Regions from separate parts of the Lentibacillus songyuanensis genome, predicted to be linked through region 2. Evidence: a T-box and tRNA genes for the amino acid it is inferred to sense, from the RefSeq annotation. Region 2 holds a T-box; the other holds one or more tRNA genes.
The links. The T-box of region 2 lies ahead of alaS (alanine--tRNA ligase). A T-box ahead of a tRNA ligase gene usually reads a tRNA of that ligase, here a tRNA-Ala.

Region 1 (4,444 bases), on a different contig from region 2:
TCCATAGGTCATCACACGTCCTTCAGGAATGGTTTGGATAATTTCAATAACATTTATCGTAAATTGCTGCATCTGCAGTCCTCCAAATTGGATTTATATTATTATGTTAACATGAACAATGATATAGCGTATTACTACTAGAAAAACACATGATGATAGGCACACCAAGCGCTACCTGATGTACCTACATTACGTTTATGATAATAATTTTGCTGCGTTCAAGTACCCGTTACCTTGAACATTAGGGGGCTGTCCAATCGTATCACATGCCTTGATAAATCGTTCCTTCACTTGATCTGGAGAAAGATTGGCTTCCTTTTGCAAAAACTGTGCAACGACCCCAGCACATAGCGGTGTAGCCATCGAGGTTCCAGATAATGAGAAATAATCTGAGCCGACACGTGCCCCAGGTTCTGTCTTATCTAAATATGATCCTGGAGAACGTAAGGATATAATATTCACACCAGGTGTTACCAGATCAGGCTTTTGAAGACCATCAATTGTTGGACCACGACTGGAAAAACCAGCTACACGATCATCGGATCGATCGACCGTGTTCTTGTCATCAACAGCACCTACTGTAATGATTTTAGGACTTATTCCAGGACTTGAAATCGTTTGCTTTGCTGGACCTTCATTCCCAGCTGCTACACAAACAACAATCCCGTTATTCCAAGCCTCCTCGACGGCCTTTACCACCGGATCATCTTCAGCTGATTGTTGTGCCTCTGACCCGATAGACAAGGAAAGAACGTTAATATCATATACTGATTGGTTTTGGATACACCATTCAATCCCTTCAATTACGGTTGACAGAGAACCAGCGCCCATTTTATTAAGAACTTTCACACCTACTACATTTGCCTCAGGTGCTGGCCCTTGATACTTTCCGTTTGAAGCAGAACCATCCCCTGCAGCATCTCCTGCACAATGGGTACCATGTCCATTATCATCGTATGGTTTCTTTTTATTTTTGACCAGATCTTTAAATCCGGTTATACGACCTTTTAAATCTTCGTGCTCGTATATTCCTGTATCAACAACAGCAATGGTAACATCTTTTCCAGTTAATCCAGCTTGCCTTAGCTGATTCGAATGAACTGCTGGTGATGCAACATCCAGTAATGTTTTTATTTCTCTATCATAATGAATCTTTTTAATATGCTGGGATTGGCGAAGCAATCGTTCTATTTTATGAATGGATAATTTGGTGGAACAACTAGAAATAGATCGAAGCGGACGGAGTTTTCGGCGCGAAGACATACTAACATCATTTACGCCGTGTTCATAGGAATCGGTATTAAATTCAATTAGAATCGGCAATTTTTTTGTCTTTTTCCTTATAAACTCTATAGGCCGGTGTAAAAAACAGGGCACAGAGCGAAAGGGATGGTAAAGCTTAACTAATTCTTGATACATATTCGTATCAAGTTTGTCACTCATCTGCCGCGCAAGCTGAATCATTGAAAAACCTAACATACTATCATTCCTCTCTAAAAATTTACGTGACATGATATAGTACGTAAAATAAAAAGGGTTGCATAATGAATTGGTTCAAAAGCGAGCAAAAAAGGCAGACAACGAGTAGACGAAAGTAGAATGACCAGACATTTCTTAGCCATCAGTTTATTTTTCCTCTTATGGACAGTACTTTCTACATTATGGAGTATTTCAGGAACTTTCACTTGAAAAAAAATCCGAAAGAAGGTAGAATAGGTGACGTGATTGATTTTCTCCTTTTGGGGCATTAGCTCAGCTGGGAGAGTGCTTGCATGGCATGCAAGAGGTCGCGGGTTCGAGCCCCGCATGCTCCATCTATACATCGAAACCTCGATTAGCTGAAGCTTTACACCTGCTAATTCATGACAGAAAGACCGCCGTCTACTAAAAGATGGCGGTCTTTCTGTCGTTTAGAAAAATCAATTAAAACGCACTCTCATCTTTACCTTTTGAGCAAAATATTTTCGACTTCTTTCCCTTTCGCATATCATTAAAGTTATCCGGAATGATAATAGAGACGAATGAAAAGGTGATCCGTATGACAAAGACAACACATAAACCTTGGCTGCTTGTGCTAACAATCGGACTTGGGACACTACTTAATCCATTGAATTCATCAATGATCTCTGTTGCATTAACACGCCTGCAGCATGTATATTCCCTGACTTTTGCTGATGCTTCCTGGCTGATTTCGATATTTTACCTGGCTAGCGCAGCTGCCCAGCCGGTGATGGGGAAATTAAGCGATATGTTTGGACCTAAGCGGCTATTCCTAACTGGGTTAATTTTAGTTGCTGGTGCATCGATGCTGGCACCTTTCTCACCAAATTACCCTTTCCTCCTAGGATGTCGCGCTCTTCAAGCTATTGGCAGTTCTACCTTATTTCCAAGCGGAATGAGTATGGTTCGGACAAATATAACCAAAGGACAAGGAAAAGCATTAGCAACATTGTCTATTTTTGCGTCCACATCTGCTGCGTTCGGTCCTTCCATTGGCGGGTTCCTGATCGCATCATGGGATTGGCAATCAATATTTCTGATTAATTTTCCATTCATCATTCTATCCTTTGTTATGGCCATTTTTATTTTGCCGTCAAAAGGACAAGGAAAGATTGAATTACGTCGTATTGATTTTGTTGGAATTGCCCTATTTACAATAACGATGATCGGCTTAATCTTATTCCTGCTTTCACTTGAAAATAATATCCACTGGTCTGCATTGATTATCTTCTTACTAGCTGCCGGCGGCTTTTATTTTTGGGAAAACAGACAACAGGAGCCATTTATTGATCTGGCATCGTTAAAACAGAATTCTAATGTAACCATGGTTTATGCGCAATTTACCAGTATCAATTTGATCTATTATTGTTATTTCTTTGGATTTCCAACCTTTTTGCAGCAAGTTCAAGGGTACAGCGAGGAGCATACGGGATTAATCATGCTGGCATTGGCAGGCTTTAGTGTGATTGTCGCACCGATTGCGGGACAGATGATTGACCGGTTTGGATCCAAACTGCCGCTTGTTACTGGTGCTGTGCTTTTATTAATTGGGACCGCCCTTTTGCTAACATTTCGAGAAGATTCATCCCTGATCTGGTTTTTGGTAATTATGTCGATTCTCGGCATGAGTAATGGGTTTAATAACATTTCCATGCAAACGGCACTTTATGAACAGGTAACACCTGAGGAAACCGGTTCAGCTTCCGGACTATTTCAAACCAGCCGCTATCTTGGATCCATTCTTTCATCGTGCTTGCTTGGTATTGCTTTTAACAGTCATTTAGATATTCAGCACCTTCATCTGGTAGCGATGATCAGTCTCATTTTCTGTGTATTAGTTATTGTATTAGCACTGCGCCTTCCTAAAAATAACCGTTTACGTACCGGGGTGTAAGAAAGGCGCTGGAGCCGGACATGGCCTATTTTGGAATGAGTAAAATGGAGCCTAATTTTTTATACTTATCTTTTTAAAAAAAGGGGGACAGTCTTCCACCACATTGATGTATTAATGTGGTGGAAGGCTGTCCCCTTCCATTTATCTCATGCTTAACAGGCAGTAAGACCCCAACTTCAGGATTTCGAGGTGAAACTAAAAAATAAGCATAACAAAGGTCCGGTTCTGTTCTCAGCCTGCACGATGCAGCTCACAAAGCGTTGCAGCAGGATACCTGAGAACTTAGCCTTTGCGCCTCTATTCAGTAAGGGAAGAAAGGCAGGCTAAAACCATCACGTCCTGTGCGTCGAACCCCTCACTGAATGCAGTTTCACTTTATCCTCTTTCTGGTTCTAGTTCTTGTTTTCGAGGTAATTCTGGTTCTTCTTCTTGTGTTGTTCTGCCACGTTTGATGAAGAACGACAGAATTAAACCTACAACAGCAAATACGGTCGATACCATAAACGCATCATTGATCCCATGAACTTGTGCAAGATTAGCAGCATGCAGCATGTCTTGCTGGTTCTGTGGATCGAAATGGTTTTTTATAATAATATCCTTAATACTGCCTTTTGCCTGATTCGTCATAACTGTTACAAGGAACGCAGTACCAATTGCACCTGCTACAGCACGAACCGTATTCACCATTGCTGTGCCATGTGGATGCAGCCGTTGTGGCAGTTGGTTAAGCCCAGCGGTCATAATTGGCATCATAATCATCGACATACCAAACATCCGGATCGTATAAATGACGATGAGATACATATAACTCGTTGTATCGGTCAAATCCGTGAACAAATATGTTGTTACTACCGTAATGGCTAATCCGAATATTGCTAGTGGCCGTGCACCAATCTTATCAAATACTTTACCAGTGATCGGCGACATAATTCCCATTACGATTGCGCCTGGCATCAGCATTAGACCCGAATTCATCGGTGTGATATCCAGGATGTTCTGTAAATATAACGGGATCAAAAGCATTGGCGCAAACATTGCAACCGTGATTGC
Region 2 (4,444 bases):
ATAGTCCCCAGCCTGGACGACACGAACAATGTCGCCATATTTTTCGCCAAATAGTGCCATCGCCCCAAGTTCTTTTGCTTCATCAATTTTCATGGTGTCAATGACAACCGGAATGGATTCCCAAATTTTTTCGTTCACGATTTGTTCTATTTGTTGTAACTCATCATCACTTATAGCCCCAAAATGGGAGAAGTCAAACCGCAGTCGTTCCGGAGTTACTAATGATCCCGCCTGATTCACGTGATTTCCCAGTACATCTTTTAACGCTTGATGCAATAAATGGGTGGCCGTATGATTCTTGATAATCATGGCGCGGAATTCGTTATCAACGACTGCCTTGACCTGATCACCTTTGTGTATTTGACCATCCTTTACCACACCATAATGCAAGTGCTGACCTTTAGGAGCCTTTTGGACATTTTCCACATAAACAGAGGCATGCTCTGTATAAATCCAGCCCTTGTCCGCTATTTGACCACCACTTTCCGCATAAAATGGTGACTCCTGCAGGAACAAAGCAATCTCATCACCGGCTTTTGCATTCTCCGTTTGTTCTTTTCCGTGAATAATAAGCTCAATCGTAGTTCCCGTTTCCAACACTTCATAACCAACAAATTCACTCTTAACATCCACTTGGCTCAGCATATCATCCTGGACATGCATCGAGTCCACTTTTTGTCTCGCGTTACGGGCACGTTCCCGCTGTGCCTGCATTTCTTCAGCAAAGCCAGCTTCATCAATTGTGAACCCTTCTTCAGCTACGTACTCTTCGGTCAGTTCTTTGGGGAATCCATACGTATCGTATAAACGAAACACTTCCCTGCCAGGAAACACCGTGCTGCCATTTTCTTTTTCTTTTTTGATAATGGAAGTTAAAATTTCCAGACCTTCATTTAATGTTTCGTGGAAGCGTTCTTCTTCCGTTTTGATTACTGTCTCAATATGTTCCTTTTGATTCAATACTTCCGGGTAAAAACCATGCATAATTTGACCAACAGTAGGCACCAGTTTGTACATAAATGGCTTTTCAATTCCTAGCTTTTTGGCAAACCGGACAGCACGCCGGAGTAAGCGTCGTAATACATAGCCCCTTCCTTCATTGGATGGCAATGCATTGTCTCCAATCGCAAATGCGACCGTTCGAATATGGTCAGCAATAACTTTATAGGCCGTATCTTCAGCTAAGCCTTTCCCATATTTAACTGTGGCCATTTCTTCAATCTTGCTTATAATCGGCAAAAACAGATCGGTTTCAAAGTTGGTCGGGGCATCCTGAATAACAGAAACCATCCGCTCCAGTCCCATGCCAGTATCAATATTCTTTTTTGGCAATGGTGTATAGGTGTCATCTGGATTATGATTAAACTGGGAGAACACTAAATTCCAAATCTCTAAGTAACGTTCATTTTCCCCACCGGGATATAATTCAGGATCATTAGGATCATTTCCATACTTCTCACCACGGTCATAGAAAATCTCCGTATTTGGTCCACTTGGTCCTTCTCCAATATCCCAGAAATTTTCCTCCAGCCGAATAATCCGTTCTTTCGGAAGTTTTATGTCATGAAGCCAAATATCATATGCTTCATCATCTTCCGGGTGGACAGTAACAGACAGGAGTTCGGGATTGAATCCGATCCATTTCTCATCCGTTAGAAATTCCCATGCCCATTCGATAGCTTCTTTCTTAAAGTAATCGCCAATCGAAAAATTCCCCAGCATTTCAAAAAATGTATGATGTCTCGCCGTAAAGCCAACATTTTCAATGTCATTTGTTCGAATTGCCTTTTGGGCATTGACGATTCTTGGGTTATCCGGTATCACACTGCCATCAAAGTATTTCTTTAATGTTGCCACCCCACTGTTAATCCAAAGCAGGGTTGGATCATTTTTTGGTACTAATGAAGCGCTTGGCTCCACCCGGTGACCTTTTTCTTGAAAAAAGTCCAAAAACATTTGCCGAACTTGCGCAGAAGTTAACTGTTTCATCGAACTGCCTCCATTTAATGTATGTAGTCTGGCCTTTGGCGAGTACATTACCAAACTCGCTTTCGCCAATTAAAAAAATCCCCTCTCTGCACTATGCAGGGACGAGATGCTCGCGGTACCACCCTTTTTATAAATGAATCTTCTTTTCCATTTATCACTTGTCACGATAACGGTGTGGGTACCGACGGGGTTTTCCCGCACTCCAGTTTAGCTTCCATGAGCGTTGTCTAAGGATTCCTCACAGCAAGCGGCATCCCTCTCTTATAGACAAGATAATCATGTACTTGGAACTTTCAAACGCGTTAACTATATATTACTTATGTAGCGTTATTATAGAAAACAATTAGCAAAATGTCAATGCGGGAGTGTGTCCTTATCTCTTAGTGCCCGAATGGCCATCACATGTGAGACAATGACCTTGATAATTGTCAGTATCGGCACCGCGACGATCATGCCAATCACTCCGCCGAGTTCACCACCTAACAGCAGGGCAAAAATAATCGCAATCGGATGAACAGCCACACTCTTTCCAACGATATAGGGTGACAGTAAATTACTTTCAATCAGTTGAATGACAAAAATAGCGATTAACACAAAAATAATTAGTTTTGTCGACATCGTTAATGTAATAGCAACAACTGGTACGGCCCCGATTATCGGTCCAAAATATGGAATAATATTCGTTACCCCCATAATAATGGCCAACAACAACGCATATTTAACATGAAGCAGCTGAAACGCAATCAGCGAGGCCAGACTGACAAATGCGCATACAAGTAATTGTCCGCGGATATAATCCCCCAAACTCTTATCAATGGCATGGCATAATTTACTGCTATCTCGGTGATATTTTACTGGTATCCACTTTTTCACATAGCCTTTCAACTTTGTAAAATCTTTTAAAAAATAAAATACCAGAACAGGGATTACTGTCAGAAAAACGATCATATCATAAACTTTGGTAAACCCGGCAACGACCTTCCCCACCAAATTTTCCACCTTTGTTTCCGCTCCGGCAATCAACTGGTCCATCTTATCATGAACGATTTCCGGCAAAAACGAGGTATATTCATAAAGTTGGTATACTAAATCCTGATACATACGTATAAGCTGCGGCAGCTGTTCATCCAGATCATTCAATTCATGGATCATTGCTGGATATACACGATAAATACCATATCCGCAAGCCCCAAAAAACAATAGGTAAATCATCAGGATAGCCAGTCCCTTTGGCACATGATAGCTATGTATTTTCTTGATAATCGGGTAGAGTAGATAGGCGATAAAACCGGAAATAATAAACGGTGCAAACAAATGCCAAAGAAAAGCAAGAATAACACGATAGATGGGAAACAGCTTGACAAGCAAGAAAACAAATAAAAGTACAAAAATACCGGTAATAATCCAATATAGGAAAGGAAGCGGTGACTTTGGTTTAAACATATGTCATGCCTCTCATCTTTTCGATTGATGGAAGATACACAAGCACTACCACTGTATTTTCCTTTCCTCTTCCGTAAATAAATCGTTGAGCGAACTGAGCGAGCCATCCACTTCAATCTGATGCACGGTAAGTTCATTATTGCTGTTAATCGAAAGTTCAATAAAACAATTCCAGCAATAATACTGCTGTGAACCGATTTTCCCAATATCTTTTCCTCTGCAATTCGGGCACTGCAACATCCTCATGCTCCTTTACGAACAAACGCGATTGCACCCGTATAGAACCAAGATTCATCTGACGTGGGCCTGCTAAGCAAATCCCTAAAAACGGAATCTAGTAATGGGTACTGCAGGAATGGATCATCATGAAGATCCATCCTTAACGCTACGTTCCAAAATATCGATTATTACTGTAGCGTAACCGCGAATCCGCAAAAATATACCCTGAATCACATAAAATCGTAAGGAGTAATTTCTATTTCTTCGTTATTAGCGTCTTGCTCATCTGGCTTCGGCAATCGTTCGTGCATCCGTTCCTGGAGGGTAGTATACCTAATATTCGTATCAATTGTTCGTATCCCGCGAAGAAAGGCATCTGACTGACCGCAAATAATTAGGGACTGTTTACTTCTGGTAACCGCAGTATACAACAGATTTTTCCGCAGCATCCGATTGTATGCGGACACGACAGGTAAAATGACAATGGGAAATTCGCTTCCCTGTGATTTATGAATCGAAATGCAATAGGCATGCATCAGATTCACATAATCCTTTCGTTCGTAAACAACCTCTCGCGTATCAAAGGCGATCACTAATTGTTCCACTTGATCGGTATTTTCATCCTCTGTGAAAATAGCTACCACTTCTCCAATATCACCATTAAACACATGATCCTCGGGTTGATTAACCAATTGAATCACCTTATCTCCAACCCGAAATATTGCATCCTGGGTCTTTACTTCCCTTTTTTGATTCGTCTTTGGATTAATGACTTGCTGCAGGTGTTTGTTAA

Region 1: it has a tRNA-Ala gene. The T-box ahead of alaS (alanine--tRNA ligase) is inferred to sense a tRNA for this amino acid. The anticodon was not compared.

The regions. Positions count from the first base shown of each region.
Region 1 is NZ_JBCLVH010000006.1:155,921-160,364, reverse strand. It holds gene WMZ97_RS08520 (MGMT family protein) at 1-72, opposite strand, end outside; gene WMZ97_RS08515 (S8 family peptidase) at 196-1,479, opposite strand; tRNA gene WMZ97_RS08510 (tRNA-Ala) at 1,742-1,814, shown strand; gene WMZ97_RS08505 (MFS transporter) at 2,039-3,394, shown strand; gene WMZ97_RS08500 (DHA2 family efflux MFS transporter permease subunit) at 3,770-4,444, opposite strand, start outside.
Region 2 is NZ_JBCLVH010000015.1:36,936-41,379, reverse strand. It holds gene alaS (alanine--tRNA ligase) at 1-1,989, opposite strand, end outside; T-box leader at 2,084-2,296, opposite strand; gene WMZ97_RS14495 (AI-2E family transporter) at 2,344-3,432, opposite strand; gene WMZ97_RS14490 (hypothetical protein) at 3,478-3,672, opposite strand; gene recD2 (SF1B family DNA helicase RecD2) at 3,882-4,444, opposite strand, start outside.